3 regions of the Streptomyces luteosporeus genome follow, and region 3 is predicted to be linked to each of the others. Evidence: riboswitches for the same ligand, from Rfam matches in the RefSeq annotation. Region 3 holds a riboswitch; each other region holds the start of a gene.

Evidence for each region. A riboswitch is a leader RNA that binds a small molecule or an ion and turns the genes downstream of it on or off. The one in region 3 is predicted to bind cyclic di-AMP.
Region 1: it holds a riboswitch for cyclic di-AMP, as region 3 does, so the genes downstream of both, ABD361_RS06905 (M23 family metallopeptidase) here and ABD361_RS25925 (M23 family metallopeptidase) in region 3, are expected to answer to the same signal.
Region 2: it holds a riboswitch for cyclic di-AMP, as region 3 does, so the genes downstream of both, ABD361_RS05520 (C40 family peptidase) here and ABD361_RS25925 (M23 family metallopeptidase) in region 3, are expected to answer to the same signal.

What each region holds. Positions count from the first base shown of each region.
Region 1 covers NZ_BAAASL010000004.1:280,298-287,002, reverse strand. Annotated here, with positions in the region: gene ABD361_RS06920 (DNA gyrase/topoisomerase IV subunit A) at 1-799, opposite strand, end outside; gene ABD361_RS06915 (M16 family metallopeptidase) at 1,047-2,417, shown strand; gene ABD361_RS06910 (M16 family metallopeptidase) at 2,462-3,829, shown strand; cyclic di-AMP (ydaO/yuaA leader) riboswitch at 4,028-4,185, shown strand; gene ABD361_RS06905 (M23 family metallopeptidase) at 4,200-5,003, shown strand; gene ABD361_RS06900 (GntR family transcriptional regulator) at 5,225-5,932, shown strand; gene ABD361_RS06895 (HPr family phosphocarrier protein) at 6,168-6,449, opposite strand; gene ABD361_RS06890 (bifunctional acetate--CoA ligase family protein/GNAT family N-acetyltransferase) at 6,604-6,705, shown strand, end outside.
Region 2 covers NZ_BAAASL010000003.1:345,574-352,278, reverse strand. Annotated here, with positions in the region: gene ABD361_RS05550 (hypothetical protein) at 1-369, shown strand, start outside; gene ABD361_RS05545 (SDR family NAD(P)-dependent oxidoreductase) at 436-1,437, shown strand; gene ABD361_RS05540 (sugar phosphate nucleotidyltransferase) at 1,513-2,226, shown strand; gene ABD361_RS05535 (NAD-dependent epimerase/dehydratase family protein) at 2,235-3,152, shown strand; gene ABD361_RS05530 (spherulation-specific family 4 protein) at 3,149-3,856, shown strand; gene ABD361_RS05525 (endo alpha-1,4 polygalactosaminidase) at 3,853-4,710, shown strand; cyclic di-AMP (ydaO/yuaA leader) riboswitch at 4,934-5,084, shown strand; gene ABD361_RS05520 (C40 family peptidase) at 5,088-5,561, shown strand; gene ABD361_RS05515 (NADP-dependent oxidoreductase) at 5,597-6,523, opposite strand; gene ABD361_RS05510 (SRPBCC family protein) at 6,617-6,705, opposite strand, start outside.
Region 3 covers NZ_BAAASL010000024.1:21,146-27,850, reverse strand. Annotated here, with positions in the region: gene ABD361_RS25940 (DUF6227 family protein) at 162-995, shown strand; gene ABD361_RS25935 (cold-shock protein) at 1,166-1,369, shown strand; gene ABD361_RS25930 (DEAD/DEAH box helicase) at 1,485-3,320, shown strand; cyclic di-AMP (ydaO/yuaA leader) riboswitch at 3,456-3,592, shown strand; gene ABD361_RS25925 (M23 family metallopeptidase) at 3,604-4,716, shown strand; gene ABD361_RS25920 (MFS transporter) at 4,825-6,300, shown strand; gene ABD361_RS25915 (aldo/keto reductase) at 6,365-6,705, shown strand, end outside.

The sequences.
Region 1 (6,705 bases), on a different contig from region 3:
TGCGGCGGGCGGTGACGTTCTCCACGGAGACCGTCGCGCGCATCTTGAAGGTGCCGCGCCCGGTCTCGTACGCGTCGCGGATGCCGCCGAGCCCCACGATCCGGCCGCCGGTGGGCAGGTCGGGACCGGGGATGTACTTCATGAGCGTGTCGAGGTCGGCGCCCGGGTGCCGGATCAGGTGCCGGGCGGCGGCGATCACCTCGCCGAGGTTGTGCGGGGGCATGTTCGTCGCCATACCGACCGCGATCCCGGACGAGCCGTTGACCAGCAGGTTCGGGTAGGCGGCGGGCAGGGCCACCGGCTCGCGCTCGCTGCCGTCGTAGTTCGGGGAGAAGTCGACGGTGTCCTCGTCGATCGACTCCGTCATCAGCGACGTCGGCGCCGCCATGCGGGCCTCGGTGTACCGCATGGCCGCCGGCGGGTCGTCGTTGCCGAGCGAGCCGAAGTTGCCGTGGCCGTCGACCAGCGGCAGCCGCATCGAGAACGGCTGGGCCATGCGCACCAGCGCGTCGTAGATCGACGCGTCGCCGTGCGGGTGCAGCTTGCCCATCACCTCGCCGACGACGCGGGCGGACTTCACGTGCGAACGGTCGGGCCGCAGGCCCATCTCGTTCATCTGGAACAGGATCCGGCGCTGGACGGGCTTGAGGCCGTCGCGGGCGTCGGGCAGGGCGCGCGAGTAGATGACGGAGTAGGCGTACTCGAGGAAGGAGCCCTGCATCTCGTCGACGACGTCGATGTCGAGGATCCGCTCCTCGAACTCTTCCGGCGGCGGGGTCTTCGTGCTGCGGCGGGCCATCGCGGCTGCGGCTCCTTCGATCGATTGCCGGGGCTGGATCTGACGCGGACCATTGTGGACCGCTCCACCGACAACGCCGACCGCGACCCGGCCGCCACGCGTCACCACCCGTGCAGGGGACCCCCTCCGCGCCCGGGGAACTTCGCCGGAAGCCTGCGCGGTTGCATACAGTGACAGCACTGTTCAATCACGCGAGTCGTCGCGAGGCACCGCGAGATCTCAAGAGATCGAAGGGACGTACATGCCCATGGGTCACACGGCCACGCAACAGGCCGGTTCCGGCGGCCTGACAGCGACCGAGCACCGGCTGGCCAACGGCCTGAGGGTGGTGCTCTCCGAAGATCACCTCACCCCCGTGGCGGCCGTCTGCCTCTGGTACGACGTCGGCTCCCGCCACGAGGTGCAGGGCCGCACCGGCCTCGCCCACCTCTTCGAGCACCTGATGTTCCAGGGCTCCGCGCAGGTCAAGGGCAACGGCCACTTCGAGCTGGTGCAGGGCGCCGGCGGGTCGCTCAACGGCACGACCAGCTTCGAGCGCACCAACTACTTCGAGACGATGCCCGCCCACCAGGTCGAGCTGGCCCTGTGGCTGGAAGCCGACCGAATGGGCTCGCTGCTGGCCGCCCTCGACGAGGAGTCGATGGAGAACCAGCGCGACGTCGTCAAGAACGAGCGCCGCCAGCGCTACGACAACGTGCCCTACGGCACCGCGTTCGAGAAGCTGACGGCCATGGCCTACCCCGAGGGCCACCCGTACCACCACACGCCCATCGGCTCCATGGCCGACCTCGACGCCGCCTCCCTGGAGGACGCGCGGGCCTTCTTCCGCACCTACTACGCGCCGGGCAACGCCGTCCTGTCCGTCGTCGGCGACATCGACCCGGAGCAGACCCTCGCCTGGATCGAGAAGTACTTCGGCTCCATCCCCGCGCACGACGGCAAGCAGCCCCCGCGCGACGGCGCCCTGCCGGAGACCATCGGCCGCGAGCTGCGCGAGGTCGTCCGCGAGGAGGTGCCCTCGCGCGCCCTGATGGCGGCCTACCGCCTGCCGCACGACGGCACCCGCGAGGCGGACGCGGCCGACGTGGCGCTGACCATCCTCGGCGGCGGCGAGTCCTCCCGCCTGCACAACCGCCTGGTGCGCCACGACCGCAGCGCCGTCGCCGCCGGCTTCGGCCTGCTGCGCCTGGCCGGGGCGCCCTCGCTGGGCTGGCTGGACGTCAAGGCGTCCGGCGGCGTGGAGGTGGCCGACATCGAGGCCGCCGTCGACGAGGAGCTCACCCGCTTCGCCGCCGAGGGCCCCACCCCCGAGGAGATGGAGCGCGCCCAGGCCCAGCTGGAGCGCGAGTGGCTGGACCGGCTCGCCACCGTCAGCGGCCGGGCGGACGAGCTGTGCCGCTTCGCCACGCTCTTCGGCGACCCGCAGCTGGCGCTCACCGCCGTCCAGCGCGTCCTGGAGGTGACCCCGCAGGAGGTGCAGCAGATCGCCAAGGCCCGCCTGCACCGGGACAACCGTGCCGTGCTGGTCTACGAGCCCACGCCGCAGACCGCGCCCACGGTCGACGAGGACACCATCAAGAACGCCACCGAGATCGAAGAAGAGGAGACGGCAAAGTGAGCGACGCCGTAGCCGCGAGCACGACGGACACCGCCGGCCCCTCGATGGTGTTCCACCCCCAGCCCAAGCCGGGCCTGCCCACCCCCTGGGCGTTCCCGGCCCCCGAGCGCGGGCAGCTGCCCAACGGCCTGACCGTGCTGCGCTGCCACCGCCCCGGGCAGCAGGTCATCGCCGTCGAGATCGTCCTGGACGTCCCGCTGGCCGCCGAGCCCGAGGGCCTGGACGGCGTCGCCACGATCATGGCCCGCGGCTTCTCCGAGGGCACGGACAAGCTCAGCGCCGAGGAGTTCGCCGCGGAGCTGGAGCGCTGTGGGGCCACCCTCGACGCCCACGCCGACCACCCGGGCGTACGGCTGTCCCTGGAGGTGCCGGCCTCCCGGCTGCCCAAGGCCCTCGGCCTGCTGGCCGACGCCCTGCGCGGCCCGGCCTTCCCCGACGGCGAGATCGAGCGCCTGGTGCGCAACCGCCTCGACGAGATCCCGCACGAGCTGGCCAACCCCGCCCGCCGGGCGGCCATGGCGCTGGCCGCCGAGCTGTTCCCGGCCGACGTCCGGATGTCCCGGCCGCGCCAGGGCAGCCAGGAGACGGTCGAGCGCATCGACGCCACCGCCGTGCGCGCCTTCTACGAGGCCCACGTGCGGCCCGCCGCGGCCACCGCCGTGGTCGTCGGCGACTTCACCGGCACCGACCTCGACCACGTCCTGCAGCAGTCGCTGGGCGCGTGGACGGGCGCGCCGGCGCAGCGGCGCGCCCCGCAGCCCGTCACCGCCGACGACACCGGCCGCGTCGTCATCGTCGACCGTCCCGGTGCGGTGCAGACCCAGCTGCTGATCGGACGCACCGGCTCCGACCGACACGACCGCATCTGGCCGGCCCAGGTGCTCGGCACGTACTGCCTCGGCGGCACCCTCACCTCGCGGCTGGACCGCGTCCTGCGCGAGGAGAAGGGCTACACCTACGGCGTGCGCTCCTTCGGGCAGGTGCTGCTGTCCTCGCCGGAGGGCACCGGCGTTTCCCTGCTCGCCATCAGCGGCTCCGTCGACACCCCCAACACCGGCCCCGCCCTCGAGGACCTGTGGACGGTGCTGCGCACGCTGGCCGCCGAGGGGCTGACGGACCAGGAGCGCGACGTCGCCGTGCAGAACCTGGTGGGCGTCGCCCCGCTGAAGTACGAGACGGCGGCCGCCGTCGCCGGCACGCTCGCCGACCAGGTCGAGCAGTTCTTGCCGGACGACTTCCAGGGGCACCTGTACGAACGCCTCGCGCTGACCGGCACGGTGGAGGCCACCGCCGCCGTCGTGAGCGCCTTCCCCGCGGACCGGCTGGTGACGGTGCTCGTCGGCGACGCGGCGCAGATCGCCGAGCCCGTGAAGGCGCTGGGCATCGGCCCGGTGACGGTGATCCCCGCCTGACGGAGCATCAGTTCGACTGAGGTGGCGCGTGGGTCCGAGGGGACCCACGCGCCACCTTTATGTCCACTTTCAGGCGGTGGTTGCGTGTTGGTCGTGTGGCGTACGTCATAAAAACCCACTTCTGTTTGCCGATCGAATCTGACGACGATTAGCGTCAGCTCGGCAGTCCGTCAGATCGGAGCCGCAAACCGCGGTCCCGGGCAGCCATCGCCGAGTCCCACGCGACCCCCAGGGCCGCAGGGAGCCGGGGACCCAAAGTCCCCTGGGGTGAATCGGTTCCCTTTCACGAGGGGACCGTAGGAGACCTTCCTGCTCCGAACCCGTCAGCTAACCCGGTAGGCGAGAAGGAAGGAAAGGATCAGCGACAGCCATGTCGTTCACCCGTCCCACCGGGAAGCACCGTCGTCCGAGCCGCGCCGTGCGCGTGGGCGCCAACGTCGCGGGCATCGCCACGCTGACCGCCGCCGGTGTGGTCGCCGGTGTCGCCGCCCCCGCCTTCGCCGCCTCCGACGACTCCCAGCGCCCCGAGGACACCGGCCTGAGCCAGGCCGTCGTCATCGGTGACGTCATGGCCGGCAACGTCGACGCCCAGGCCGAGACCCAGCGCGGCATCGCCGACGAGGCCAACGCCCGTCAGCAGGCCGAGGCCAACGCCAAGCGGCTGGCCGCCGAGGCCAAGCAGCGCGCCGAGGAGGCCCAGCGCAAGCTCGACGAGGAGCGCGCCGCCAAGGAGCGCGCCGCCCGCGACGCCGAGCGCAAGCGCCTGGGGACGTTCGTCAGCCCGATCGAGGGCTCCTACGTCTCCACCTCGTACAAGGCCTCCAGCAACCTGTGGTCCTCCGGCAGCCACACCGGCATCGACTTCCACGCCGAGACGGGCACCTCGGTGCGCGCGGTCGGCATGGGCACGATCGTCGAGGCCGGCTGGGGCGGCGCCTACGGCAACAACGTCGTGATCCAGATGGCCGACGGCACGTACACGCAGTACGGCCACCTGTCGTCCATCGACGTCTCCGTCGGCCAGTCGGTCACCCCGGGCCAGCAGATCGGCCTGTCGGGCGCCACCGGCAACGTCACCGGCCCGCACCTGCACTTCGAGGCCCGCACGGCCCCGACCTACGGCTCCGACATCGACCCGGTCGCCTACCTGGCCTCGCACGGCGTCAACGTCTGACGGCTCCCGCTTCCGCGCACGGCGCGAGCAAGGCCCCGGCCCCTGCGGCCGGGGCCTTCGTGCACCGTACCGGCTGGCCGAAAGGCGTCCGTGCGGCAGGAGGCACCATCGGAAATGCCCGGCCGGCTCGCATAGAGTCGCTGAACGGGCGTCAGACGACGGGGCACATCCGGAGGTACAGCGATGAGAGACCGTTCGTGAACGGCGACGGCGCCGGCACGGTGACCGTCCCCGGACCCGCCGGTGGCGGCGGAGGCCGGGACGGCGTCCGCCGGCTGTCCGCGCACGCCGTGTGCGCCGCCATCCGGGACGACATCGTCGCGGGCGTCCATCCGCCCGGCAGCAGGCTCGTCGAGGAACTCCTCGCCCGCCGCTACGGCGTCTCCCGCGTCCCCGTGCGCGAGGCCCTGCGCACCCTCGCCTCCGAGGGGTTCGTCACCACCCGCCGCCATGCGGGCGCCTGCGTGGCCGAGCCCAGCGAGCGCGAGGCCGCCGACCTGCTGGACGTCCGCGCCCTGCTGGAGCCGCTGGGGGCCGCGCGGGCCGCCCAGCGGCGCACCGAGGCGCACCTGAAGGTGCTGCGCGGGCTGGTCCGGCTGGGCCGCGACCGGGCCCGCGCGGACCGGGTGGGGGAGTTGTGCCGGCTCGGCGACTGGTTCGACGAGACCCTCGCCCAGGCCTCCGGCAGCCCGAGCCTCGCCGCGCTCCTCACCCAGCTGCGCCGCAAGATCGCCTGGGTGTACGTGCCGGTGCCGCCGGTGCGTCCGCTGGAGGCGTGGGAGACCTGCGGGGCGCTGGTGGACGCGGTGGCCCGCGGCGACGCCGAGCGGGCCCGGGAGCTCGCCACCCGCCGGGCCGGGCGCCCGCCCGGCGCGTTCCGGCTGCGGCCGGTGCGCGAGTCCGTGCAGAGCACGGGCGTCCCCTCCTAGGGCCCCGAAGGGGCGCGGGGAACTGCGCGACAAGCCACCAACGGCCTGCAGCCGACGTACCACCCCGGGACCTGCGGGCACGTCGTGGCCGATCGCGCCCGCGCGGCGGCAGCCGCACATCGACACTGCCCCGCGCCCCTTCGGGGCGCCATGGTGCCGCATGACGAAGGGGCCGCGGCGGCCGCGTGCGGGCCGCCGCGGCCCCGCCGCGGAAGGTCTTGGTCGGATCCGTGGATCAGACGGTCTCCGGGAGCTCCTCGAGCCCCTCGGCGACCAGCTTGGCCAGGCGGTCGAGCGCGGCCTCGGCACCCTCGGCCTCGGTGGCCAGGACGATCTCCTCGCCACCCTGGGCGCCCAGGCCCAGCACGGCGAGCATGGACGCGGCGTTGACGGGGTTGCCGTCCGCCTTGGCGATCGTCACGGGGACGCCGGCGGCGGTCGCCGCACGGACGAAGATCGACGCGGGCCGGGCGTGCAGGCCCTCGGCCCAGCCGACGTTGACGCGGCGCTCAACCATGGTGTTGCCCTTCGAGTCGACAGTGGTTGTCTAGACCATTGTGGCACGGGGGCCGCGGTGCCCCGGCCCGGCCGCCCGGCTGCGCCGTCCGGCCGGTGGACACGGGGCCGCCCGGCCCGGGCCGGCTGTCGGCGGGCGGCCTTACCCTGGCCCCATGCAGACGCCGCCCGAGCACGCGTACCCGGCCCACTGGGAGGCGGACGTCGTGCTGCGCGACGGCGGCATCGCCCAGATCCGCCCCATCGCGCCCGACGAC
Region 2 (6,705 bases), on a different contig from region 3:
CCGGCCGGCCTGCTGGGGCGGGCGGCACGGGTGCTGGCCGGGTGCGTGGGCGCCTACCTCGCCGTCCTGACCGCCCTGGTCGGGGTCGTCGGGGCGCTGTGGCCCGGCGGCGCACCGCCCACCGGGGCCGCCCTCGCCGCGCTGCTCGCACTCGGCGCGGTGCTGTGGACCGGGCTGCTGCTGCAGGCGTACGGCGCCGCCTGGTTGCCGGCCCTGCTGTGTACGGGCGCGGCCGCCGCCGAGGCGGCCGCGCTGGCGCCGGGGCCGCCCTCGCCGCTCGCCGGGCGGCTGATCGCCGGCGGCTGCGCGGCGGTGGTGCTGCTGGCGGTGGCCGCCGCCCGCCTCGGCCGGATCACCACCCACCGCTAGCGCGCCTGCGACCGCCGACCCCTGAACCTTCGATCGCTCGATCCTTCGATCCCGAGGAGACCGCTCGTGTCCGCACCGACTGTCGTCGCCGTCACCGGCGCCGAAGGCTTCATCGGCTCGCATCTGGTGGAGGCGCTCGTCGCCGACGGCCACCGGGTCCGGGCGATGGTGCAGTACAACTCCTTCTCGTCCTTCGGCTGGCTGGAGACGCTGCCGCAGGACGTCCTCGACCACGTGGAGATCGTCCTCGGCGACGTCCGCGACCCCGGCTCCGTACAGGGGCTGGTGACCGGCGCCGAGGTCGTCTACCACCTGGCCGCACTGATCGCCATCCCCTACTCGTACCGCGCCCCGCACAGTTACGTGGAGACCAACGTCACCGGCACCCTCAACGTCCTGGAGGCCGTACGCCACCTGGGCATCCCGCGCCTGGTGCACACCTCCACCAGCGAGACCTACGGCACCGCGCAGACCGTGCCCATCAATGAGGACCACCCGATCAACACGCAGTCGCCGTACGCCGCCTCCAAGGCCGGCGGCGACCGGCTGGCGGACAGCTACCACGCGAGCTTCGGCCTGCCGGTGGTCACGCTGCGGCCCTTCAACACCTTCGGGCCGCGGCAGTCGATGCGCGCGGTGATCCCCACCGTCATCGGGCAGGTGGCCGCGGGACAGCACACCATCACCCTCGGCGACCTGCGCCCCACGCGCGACTTCAGTTTCGTCAAGGACACCGTGGCCGCCTTCCGCGCGGTGGGCACCGCCCCCGCCGAGGCCGTGCTCGGGCGCACCTTCAACTCCGGCACCGGCGAGGAGATCTCGGTCGGCGACCTGGTCGCCCTCATCGGCAAGATCATGGACGCCGAGCTCGACGTGCGGGAGGACAGCGCCCGGGTGCGCCCGGCCGCCTCCGAGGTGATGCGTCTGGTCTGCGACTCCTCCCGGCTGCGGGCCGCCACCGGCTGGGCGCCGGCGCACACCCTGGAGCAGGGGCTCGCGCAGACCGTCGACTTCTTCCGCGACCCCGCCAACCTCTCCCGCTACAAGACCGGCATCTACAACGTCTGACGTTCTCGGCCCACCCACGCCGCACCACAACCGTGTGCCGCCCGCGGGGCGGCACAAGAGAGGAACGGCACCGACATGCACGCAGTCATCCTCGCCGGAGGCAAGGGCGTCCGGCTCCGCCCGTACACCACCGCACTGCCCAAGCCCCTGGTGCCCATCGGCGATCAGCACGCCATCCTCGAAATCGTCATGCGCCAGCTGGCGGGCGCCGGGTTCACCAGCTGCACCCTGGCCATCGGCCACCTGGGCCACATCATCCGCGCCTACGTGGGCGACGGCTCGCAGTGGGGCCTGCGCGTGGACTACACCACCGAGGAGAGCCCGCTGGGCACCATGGGCCCGCTGCTGACCATGGCCGACCGGCTGCCCGAGCGGTTCCTGGTGATGAACGGCGACGTCCTGACCGACCTCGACTTCGGCGACGTGCTGCGCGACCACACCGCCTCCGGGGCGCCGCTGACCATCGCCACCTATCCGCGCCGGGTCAGCATCGACTTCGGGGTGCTGACCACGGAGGCCGACCGGGTCGTGGCCTTCACCGAGAAGCCCAGCATGGACTACCGGGTCTCCATGGGCGTCTACGGCGTCAGCCGCGATGCGCTCGGCCGCTACACGCCCGGCCTGCCGCTGGGCTTCGACGAGTTGGTGCTGGACCTGCTGGAGGCCGGCACCCCGCCGCGCGCCTATGATTTCGACGGGTACTGGCTGGACATCGGCCGGCCGGACGACTACGACCGGGCGAACGCGGAGTTCGCCGTCCGCCGCGACATGCTGATCAAGGGAGCGTGACCGGCCCCGTGCGCATCCTCCTCCTCGGCGCGACCGGCTTCCTGGGCCGGCACGCCGCCGAGCGCCTGCGCGCCCTGCCGGGCGCGCTGGTGCTCGAGGGCGGCCGCTCCCCGCGCGCCGCCTTTCCCCTCGACCTCGCGGCCACGTGCCCGGACCGGCTGATCTCCGTGGTGCGCGGCGCGGCCCCCGACGCCGTGGTCAACTGCGCCGGGGCGGTGGGCGGCAGCGCGCTGACCCTCACCGGCGTCAACGCCCGCGGCCCCGCGCTGCTGTGCGAGGCCCTGCACGCGGCGGCCCCCGACGCGCGCCTGGTGCACCTGGGCTCGGCGGCCGAGTACGGGCCGGCCGACGGCCACCGGCCGGCGGCCGAGGCCGGCCCGGCGCGCCCGGCCGGGCTGTACGGCGCGAGCAAGCTCGCCGGCACCCTCGCGGTGACCGGATCCGGCCTGGACGCGGTGGTGCTGCGGGTGTTCAACCCCGTCGGCCCCGGCGCCCCGGCCGCCTCCCTGCCCGGCCGGCTGGCCGCCGCGCCGCGCGCGGCGGGCCCCGACGGCCGGGTGAAGACGGGCGACCTGTCGGCGTACCGCGACTTCGTCGACGTACGGGACGTCGCGGAGGCCGTCGCCCGGGCCGTGACCGCGCCCCGGCCGCTGCCCGCCGTCCTCAACGTCGGCAGCGGCACGGCCCGTCTCGTACGGGACGTCGCCGAGGGGCTGCTGCGGGCGGGCGGCTTCACGGGGGACGTGGGCGAGCGCGTCGACGAGCAGGGCGACGGTTCGCCGCGCTCGGCCGCCGTGCCCTGGCAGCAGGCCGACACCACCGCCGTCACCCGCAGCCTGGGGTGGACCCCGCGCCGCTCGCTGGAGGAGTCCCTGGCGGATCTGTGGGCCGAGGTGCGCGACCGGCCCGAGGAGTACGTCCGGTGACGTCCGGGCGGCTGCTGGTCCCGCTGTACGTCCATCCCGGCGAGGGGCCACAGGCGTGGGAGGCCCTGCTGCGCGAGGCCCCGCGCCTGCACGCGGTGGTGCTCAACGCGGCCGACGGTCCCGGCGACCGGCCCGATCCGGCCTTCCGTGCGGTGGCCGGACGGCTGCGCGCCGCGGGCGTCGCGCTGCTGGGGTACGTCGACACCGGGTACGGCCGGCGGCGCACCCGCGCCGTGGTCGCCGACGTGCGCCGGCACCGCCGGTGGTACGAGGTGGACGGGGTCTTCCTCGACCAGGTGCCGGTGCACGCCGCCCACCTGCCCCGCTACCGCCGGCTGGTGCTGGCCGCGCGGGTGCTGGGCGCCCGCAGCGCCGTGCTCAACCCGGGCACGCACCCGGACCCCGGGTACGCGGAGCTGGCCGATGTGCTGGTGACCTTCGAGGGGACGTGGGAGGACTACCGCCGGGCGCGGGTGCCGGCGTGGACGGCCGACCATCCGCCGGAGCGCTTCTGCCACCTGGTGCACGCGGTGCCCGAGGGGCGGGCGCACGAGGTGGCCCGCACGGCCGCGGTCCGCGGCGCGGGCGTGCACTGCGCCGTGCCGGGCACGGGTGCGAACCCGTGGCGCAGCGCCCCGCCGCCGGCCGGTGCGCAGGAGATGCAGGAACAGGAACGGGAACAGGAACGGGGAGGGACGCGGTGAAGGACCGGCGCCTACGGGCCGGGTTGCTGGGCGTGCTGCTGCTGGTGCTGGCGAGTTGCTCGTCGGCGCCGGAGGAGGACGAGGACGGCGAGCCGGACGGGAGGCCGACGGCCACCGCGCCGGCCCCCTCGGGGCGGCCCGGTGACCGCTGGCAGCCGCGCCCGGGCACGGCCTGGCAGTGGCAGCTCGGCGGGAAGCTCGCCGCGGCCGACACCTCCCTCGACGTGCCCGTCTACGACATCGACGGCTTCGAGAACACGGCGGAGACCGTGGCGGCGCTGCACGCCCGCGGCCGGAAGGTGATCTGTTACATCAACGCCGGTGCGTGGGAGGACTTCCGGCCGGACAAGGACGCGTTCCCCAAGGGGCTGCTGGGCCGCAAGAACAAGGGCTGGGACGGCGAGAAGTGGCTGGACATCCGCCGTCTGGACGAGCTGCGGCCGCTCATGGCCGCCCGCATGGACATGTGCCGTCAGAAGGGTTTCGACGCGGTCGAGCCGGATCTGACGGAGGGGTTCCGCAACGGCACGGGATTTCCGCTGACGGCCGCCCACCAGCTGGCGTTCAACCGGATGCTGGCGCGGCTGGCGCACGAGCGCGGGCTCGCGGTGGGGCTGAAGAACGACCTGGAGCAGATTCCCGCGCTGGTGGGCGACTTCGACTTCGCGGTGAACGAGCAGTGCGCGCAGTACAAGGAGTGCGAGAAGCTGACCCCCTTCATCAAGGAGAACAAAGCGGTCTTCCACGTCGAATACGACCTTCCGACGGACAAATTCTGCGGCACGGCGAAGCGGCTGGGGCTGAGTTCGATGCGCAAGAAGCTGGAGCTGGACGCCTGGCGCGAGCCGTGCTGACGGGCCGTCACCTACCCGCGGTAGCCCGCCTTCCGTCGCAGGACAGGCGGTCTGGACAGGTGATGGTTGCACCATTTCGCCCGAAGTGAAGAAGTTCACAATTGCCGCTCCGGGTACGGAATCCGGGCGGGCGATGGTGCAGGATCTCTCGTCGAACACAAGATCCCGTCACCGAGGCGGGCCACCCGGGCGGAACGCCGAGTCCTGCCGCCGCACCGGGTGCGGAATCGATTCGTCGATCGGCAGGAGCGGGAGACCCAAGCGGTACGGACCACGAACGCGGTGGTCCTTGGGGTGAAGCCAGATGCTGGCCGGGCAACTTCGCAGCCCGAACCCGACAGGTCATCTTTCGCAGGCGGATGCCGAAGGGCTGTGGCATGTCTGCGTTGCCTCGCATACCTGCACTCGTTTCCCGGGCCGCCACCGCGTCGGCCCTGACCGCCGCCACCGTCGCGGCATCGGTCCTCGTTCCCGGCCTCGCCCCCGGCGCCTCGGCGGCGACCACCGGCGAGCAGGCACTGAGGATCGCGGCCTCCAAGGCCGGCTCCCCCTACCAGTGGGGCGCCACCGGCCCCAACCGCTTCGACTGCTCGGGCCTGACCCTGTACTCGTTCAAGAAGGCCGGCAAGAACCTGCCGCGCACCGCCGCCGACCAGTACAACCGCACCCGGCACATCTCCGCCGGCTCCCGCACACCGGGCGACCTGGTGTTCTTCCACTCCGGCAGCAACGTCTACCACGTCGGGATCTACGCGGGTAGCAACACGATCTGGCACGCCCCCAAGCCGGGCACCACCGTGCGCAAGGAACGCATCTGGACCGGCAGCGTCTGGTACGGCCGGGTGGGCTGACCCCCGCCCCGGCCTCCCGTCCTCGCCGGCCGCCGTCAGGCGACGGCGAGGACGATCTTTCCGGTGAGGTGGCCGTGCTCGCTCTCCCGGTGCGCGTCGGCCGCCTCCTCCAGGCGGTAGAGGCGGTGGACGGGCAGCTGCAGCAGCCCCGCCTCGTGCAGGGCCAGCGCCTCGTTCAGCGCGGGCACCGGCCGTACCTCCCGGCCGCCCGAGCTGAAGCGGGCCCCGTGCAGCCGGGCGCCCTCGGCGTCGGCGATCGACACCACCCGGTCGGCGCCGCCGGTCACCTCGACGGACACCCACACGGCGTCCCCCTTGCCCACGGCGTCCAGCGCCGCGTCCACCCGGCCGGGCGCGGCCGCCTCGCGCACCCGCTCGGCGAGCCCCTGCCCGTACGTCACCGGGATCGCCCCGAGGCCGCGCAGGTAGGCGTGGTTGGACTCGCTCGCCGTGCCGATGACCCGCACCCCGCGGGCCCGGGCGAACTGCACGGCCAGGGTGCCCACGCCGCCGGCGGCGCCGTGGACGAGCAGCGTCTCGCCGTCGCCGAGGTCCAGCAGCTCCATCACCCGCCGGGCCGTCTCGGCGGCCACCGGCAGGGCGGCCGCCTCCTCCCAGGCGAGCGAGACGGGCTTGATGACGACCTGGTCCTCCCGGGCCAGCGCCTGCTCGGCGTAGGCGCCGGTCACGGTGCGCCCGAACACGGCGTCCCCCGCCCGTACCTGCGTCACGCCCTCCCCCACCGCCTCGACCAGGCCGGACGCCTCCACGCCGGGGACGTGCGGCAGCTCCAGGGGGAAGGTGCCGGCCATGGCACCGCTGCGCAGCTTGTGGTCGAGCGGGTTGACGCCGGCGCAGCGCACCGCGATGCGGACCTGTCCCGGCCCGGGGACGGGCAGCGGCACCTCGACCGGCCGCAGGACGTCGGCCGGTCCGTACGAGCTGAAGGAGATCGCCTTGATCGTCGTCATGTGATCACCTTGATCGACGACCGGCCGATTCGCCGCCAGGCCGGGCCGGACCGCCACCCGGATACCGTGCTCCGGTGCCGGCGCCTACGCCCCTTCCTCGGCGAGCCGCTTGACGCCTTCGAGGGTGGCGCGCATGCCCGCCTTGAACTCCTCCAGCCGCATGGCCACGAGCT
Region 3 (6,705 bases):
GCTACGGTAAGTGCGCGGAAGGGCAGCGCACGGACCCCCGCGAGCGGCGCAGGGGCGCCGGCACGGCGCTCGTGCCGGCGACGGCGCAGCCTGCGGCGGACGGTGGGCGGCGGGCGGCACCCGGCTCGGTGGCGGGAGAGGGACTCGGGAGGTCGAGGGGCATGGCGAGGACGCGCGAGGGCGGGGGCGAGGGCGAGCAGCGGGGCGGCGAGGGGACGGAGCGCCCCGCCGGCCGCGAGGCGACCCCCGCCGAGCAGGTGCAGGAGCTGCTGAGGCGGGCCCAGAACGGCTTCGAGATCGGCGAGCACGTCCTCGCGCGGCTGGGCACCGCGCTGATGCACCAGCCCGAGCTGCGCTCGTACCGCCAGCGCAACGACGGCGGGCGCCCCCTGCGCTGCAACACCTACCGCCACATCTTCCTGCTGGCCGACGGCAGCAGCCTCGTGCTGTACGAGCTCGAACACGACACCGGGCCGCAGGAGGGGTTCCTGTACGAGCTCTACACCGACGACACCGCCCTCGACGCCGCCGAGCGCCGCGTGCACGAGCACATCGGCGGCGGCATCGGCCCGGGCAGCGAGGACGAGGAGCTGCCGGCCTGGCTGGCCGAGGAACTGCTGCTGGCCATGGGCCCCAGCCGGCCCCGCCGCGAGTACGTCGCCGAGGCCTCCCCCGAGCACGCCCGCCGGCTGCTGCGCCGGGCCGAGAACGCCGACGGCCCCGGCGAGGTGGTGCGCGAGCTGCTCCAAGGGGCGCTCGGCCACCACATCGCGCTCATCACCAAGCCCAGGCGCCGGGGGCCCGGCAAGGACGCCACCTGGTGCCGCTTCTACGAGCACGCGTTCCTGCTCGAAGGCGGGGGAGAGGTCAGCCTCTGGGAGCTGGAGCACAACATGACCGCGGACGGGCGGCTGGTCTGCGAGGTCTACCTCGACGAGGCCGAGGCGGAGGTCGCCGCCGACCGGCACGCCAGGGCCCAGGGCGTCGAGTTATAGCGGGCCGTACAAGATCCACACGAGGCGCACAGGGCGTGGTACGCTCGTACGAGTTGCAGTTGTGGTACCCATGGAACTCGTGTGCGCCTCGGCCATGTAGCCGAAGGCGCATTTTTGTTTTCGCCGGTCTTTTTCCGGTCGGGGGCCACCCCATCACTAAGGAGATAGACATGGCTACTGGCACCGTGAAGTGGTTCAACTCGGAAAAGGGCTTCGGCTTCATCGAGCAGGACGGCGGCGGCCCCGACGTCTTCGCCCACTACTCGAACATCGCCTCCAACGGCTTCCGCGAGCTGCTCGAGGGCCAGAAGGTGTCCTTCGAGGTCACGCAGGGCCAGAAGGGCCTGCAGGCCGAGAACATCGTCACCATCTGACGAAACCGTACGCGCGTACGCGCCATGGGGCCCGCACCACTGGGTGCGGGCCCCATTGTCGCGTCCGTCCACCGGGGGCCCGGCTCCCGCCGCCGCCACCGAGGGAAGGTCCCGCATGACTCGCTCCGCCCCCCGCCCCGCCCGCTCCGGCGGCGATGCCCGCTCCACCGGTGGCGCCCGCTCGAGCGGCGACAACCGCTCCGCCGGCAGTGCCCGGTCCGGGGGCGGCACCCGGTCCGGCGGTAGCGCCGGTTCCGGTGGCGGTGCCCGTTCGGGCGGGGATGCCCGTTCCGGTCGTGGCGCCCGCTCCGGTGGGGACGCCCGCACCGGCGGCAACGGCCGCGCCGGCGGGGATGCCCTCTCCGGCGGCAGCACCCGTTCCCGTGGGGGCGCCCGCCCCGAGGGCGAGGCCCGCTCCGGCGGCGACGCCCGCACCGGTCGCAGCACCCGTGGCAGCGGCGACAGCCGCTCCGGCAGCACCCGCTCCCGTGGCGACAGCCGCCCCGGCCGCGAAGACCGTCCCGCCCGCGAAGGCCGTCCCGCCCGGCGCCGCGCCAGCGGCCCCGCACGGGCTGCTGCCGCCGTCGTCGAGCCGGCCGCCGACTTCGAGGTGCCCGAGGCCACGACGCCGGCGCTGCCGCCCGTCGCCTCCTTCGCCGACCTCGACATGCCCAGCGCGCTGCTGAAGACGCTGACCCGCGAGGGCGTCACCGAGCCCTTCCCCATTCAGGCCGCGACCCTGCCGAATTCCCTCGCCGGGCGCGACGTCCTCGGCCGTGGGCGTACCGGTTCCGGCAAGACCCTCGCCTTCGGGCTCGCGCTCCTGGCCCGTACCGCGGGCCGGCGGGCCCTGCCGGGCCGGCCGCTGGCGCTGGTGCTGGTGCCCACCCGCGAGCTCGCGCAGCAGGTCACCGACTCCCTCACCCCCTACGCGGCCGCCCTGGACCTGCGTACGGTCACCGTCGTCGGCGGGCTGTCCATCGGCCGGCAGGCGCAGGCCCTCGGCCGCGGTGCCGAGGTCATGGTCGCGACGCCGGGCCGGCTCGCCGACCTGCTCCAGCGCGGCGACTGCGCCCTGGGCGACGTGACCGTCACCGTCCTGGACGAGGCGGACCAGATGGCCGACATGGGCTTCCTGCCCCAGGTCACCCGCCTGCTCGACCAGGTCGCCCCGGGCGGCCAGCGGATGCTGTTCTCCGCGACGCTGGACCGCAACGTCGACCGGCTCGTCCGCCGCTTCCTGACGGACCCCGTCACCCACTCCGTCGACCCCTCGGCGGGCGCGGTGGTGACCATGGAGCACCACCTGCTGCACGTCGCCGACGTGGAGGCCAAGCGCGAGGTGGTCACCCGGATCGCGGCCCGCGAAGGCCGCGTGATCATGTTCGTGGACACCAAGCGGGGCGCCGACCGGCTGGTCAAGCGCCTGCTGACGCAGGGTGTGCGGGCCGCGGCGCTGCACGGGGGCAAGAGCCAGCCGCAGCGCAACCGCGTCCTGGAGCAGTTCCGCACCGAGCAGGTGACGGCGCTGATCGCCACGAACGTGGCGGCGCGCGGCATCCACATCGACGGGCTCGACCTCGTCGTCAACATCGACCCGCCCGTCGACCACAAGGACTACCTGCACCGCGGCGGCCGTACGGCCCGGGCCGGCGAGGCGGGCACCGTCGTCACGCTCGTCCTGCCCGAGGAGCGGCGCGAGATGCGGCAGATGATGGCGACCGCGCGCATCGCCCCGGCGACGGCCGACGTCCACCCGCAGGACGCCGAGCTGGCCCGCATCACCGGCGCCCGGGAGCCGAGCGGCATCCCGGTGACGATCGCGGTGCCCACGCCCCGGCAGGAGCAGTCCCGGTCGGAGCAGCCCCGGCAGGAGCAGGCGCAGCGCCGTCCCGGGCGCGGCCGCACCCGCCCGGCCCGGCGCCGCCGGCCCGCGGGGGAGCGCGCATAACAATTGACGCTCCGTCAGAAAATCGGAGCGTCAACACGCCTGCGGATTCACCCGTTCGGCTTGGAATCCGGTCGCGCTGTCTATTAACGTTCGATAACGCAGCGCGGTCCTGGATACCGCCGCAAGAGGCGGTGCCGCGCGCCTTCGCCGAATCCCGTGAACGGAACCGGGGAACCATCCCTTTGGGGTGAATCGGGCCGCGCACCGGCCCGTAGGAGACCTTCCTGCTCCGAACCCGACAGCTAACCCGGTAGGCGAGTGGGAAGGAAAGGAGTGCGCCCCGGTGGCGTCCAACAGGCACGGTGCCGACGACGGTTCCTACACCGCGTACGACCCTCCGATCGTCCCGGCTTACGCCCCGCCCTACGATCCCGGCGCCACCGGCCCCGGCGACGACCTCCCGGCGACGCCGCTCGAGCGCGGCCGGCACCGCGCCGCCAAGCAGCGCGGCGGCACGATGGCCCGCAGCGGTGCCGTCCTCGGCGTGGGCATGATCGCGGCCGTCGGCGCGGGCGGCATGGCCAGCGCGCAGGACCGCCCGGCGGCCCCCATATCCGTGCCCGACCCCGGCCGGGACGCACCCGCCGCCCCCGCGGCATCCGCGGCGGCGTTCACCGAGGAAGCCGCCGACGCGGGCGAGGTGCTGCGGACGCGCATCATGCAGCAGGCCGAGCACCAGCAGGAGGCGGCGGAAGCGGCCGTGCAGGCGGCCGAGGCCCGGGCGGCAGCGGAACGGCACCATGCGATGGCCGCGCAGCAGGCGGCAGTGGCGGAGGCCGAGGCCAAGGCCGCTGCCGCGGCCCGGGCGGCGGCAGCCCGCGCGGCAGCGGCGCACGCGGCGGCAGCCGCACCCGCCCAGGCCGCGCCGCCGCAGCAGCGGACCCACCAGGCCCCACAGGCCCCGCACGCTCAGCAGGCCCCGCGTTCCGCGCCGCAAGCGCACCGCGCTCCCCAGCCCCACCGCGCCCCGCAGGCGCATCCGCAGGCGCAGACCGCCGCATCCTTCACACTGCCCCTGACCTCCTACACCCTGACCGCCGGCTTCGGGCGGGCCGGGGCGATGTGGTCGTCGCACCACCACACCGGCGAGGACTTCGCCGCCCCGACCGGCACTCCGGTGCGGGCCGTGAGCGGGGGCACGGTCACGCAGGCCGGCTGGGCGGGCGCGTACGGCTACCGCGTCGTGCTCACCCTCGGTGACGGTACGGAGGTCTGGTACTGCCACCTGTCGTCGATGGTGATCACCTCCGGCAAGGTCGGCGCCGGCACGGTCATCGGCCGGGTCGGGGCGACCGGCAATGTCACCGGTCCCCATCTGCACCTGGAGGTGCGGCCGGGCGGTGGCGCCCCGGTGGACCCGCTGTCCTGGCTGCGCAGCCGGGGCCTGCAGCCGTAGCGCGCGCTCCGCAACCGCAGGGAGGCAGCCGGGTCATAGCGGCGTGGATTCCCCTACGTATCCCGATTTTCCGGGAATGTTATCCGTGTGATCGGGAAATCAGAGGATGTGACGACGACCGCACCGACGATCACCACGTCCGTTCCCGCCCGCCTGGACCGGCTGCCCTGGTCCCGGTGGCACTGGACGGTGGTGATCGGGCTGGGCACCGTCTGGGTGCTGGACGGTCTGGAGGTCACGGTCGTCGGCAACATCGCCGGCCGCCTCTCCGAACAGGGCAGCGGCCTGCCCATCACCTCCGGCGGGGTGACGGGCCTGGCCGCCGCGCTGTACGTGGCGGGGGCGTGTTCCGGGGCGCTGTTCTTCGGCCGGCTCACCGACCTCTTCGGCCGCAAGAAACTCTTCATGGTCACCCTGGCCGTCTACCTGTCGGCGACCGCGCTGACCGCACTGTCGTACTCGTCCTGGTGGTTCTTCGTCTTCCGCTTCATGACGGGCTTCGGCATCGGCGGCGAGTACGCGGCCATCAACTCCGCCATCGACGAACTCATCCCGGCCGTCTACCGCGGCCGCGTCGACCTGATCATCAACGGCAGCTTCTGGCTCGGCGCGATCGCCGGATCGCTGCTGTCGATCCTGATGCTGGACACGAGCATCTTCGCCAAGGACGTCGGCTGGCGGCTGACCTTCGGGCTCGGCGTCGTGCTGGGCCTGGTGATCCTGCTCGTCCGGCGCCACGTTCCCGAAAGCCCACGCTGGCTGTTCATCCATGGCCGCAGCGGGGAGGCGGAGGAGCTGGTCACGGAGATCGAGAAACGCGTCGTCGCGGAGAAGGGCGCCGAGCTGCCGCCCGCGAAGGGGCGCTTCACCATTCGCCAGCGCGAGAGCTTCGGATTCCGGGACATCGCCCGGACCGTCTTCTCCGACTACCGCCGCCGGGCGGTGCTGGGGCTCGCCCTCTTCATCGGACAGGCGTTCCTCTACAACGCCATCACGTTCGGCTTCGGCGCGATCCTCACCCGCTTCTTCGGCGTCTCCACCTCCCGCACCGGCTATTTCTTCGCCGTCATAGCAGTGGGCAACTTCCTGGGCCCGCTCTTCCTCGGCAAGCTCTTCGACACGCTCGGCCGGCGCATCATGATCACCTCGACGTATCTGCTGGCCGGACTGCTGCTGTTCGCGACCGCCTGGCTCTTCGGCAGCGGCCGGCTCAACGCCGTCACCCTGACCGCGTGCTGGGCCGTCGTCCTCTTCTTCGCCTCGGCCGGAGCGAGCAGCGCGTACCTCACCGTCTCGGAGATCTTCCCGATGGAGACCAGGGCCATGGCCATCGCGTTCTTCTACGCGGTGGGCACAGCGGCGGGCGGCATCAGCGGCCCGCTGCTGTTCGCCGCCCTCACCCACAGCGGCGTCGTCGGGGACACCGTGCTCGCCTTCACCATCGGCGCCTCCCTGATGTGCATCGGCGGGGCGGTGGCCGCGTTCCTCGCCGTGGCCGCCGAAGGCCGCTCCCTCGAAGACATCGCCACCCCCCTGTCCGTCCACCCTCCCGAGCCCCTACCGGCTCCCGCACCCGCGGACTGACCGAAGACACCACCACGCGAACTGACGCGGAATAAGGCTGCCGGTAGGGGCGTTGTGGCATCGCATGGCTGACAACCACCGCACGATCGGCAGTCTCTCCGTCCACCCCCTCGCCCTCGGGGGCAACGTCTTCGGCTGGACGGCGGACGAGAAGGAGTCCTTCGCCGTCCTCGACGCCTACGCCGAGGCCGGCGGCAATTTCATCGACACCGCCGACGTCTACTCGGCATGGGTCCCCGGCAACCGGGGCGGCGAGTCCGAGACCATCCTCGGCGCCTGGCTCGCCGCCCGCGGCAACCGCGACCGGACCGTCATCGCCACCAAGGTCGGCGCCGGCGTCCCCGAACCGGCCGGCCTTGCACCCGCCACCATCAGGTCCCGCGTGGAGGAGTCCCTGCGCCGCCT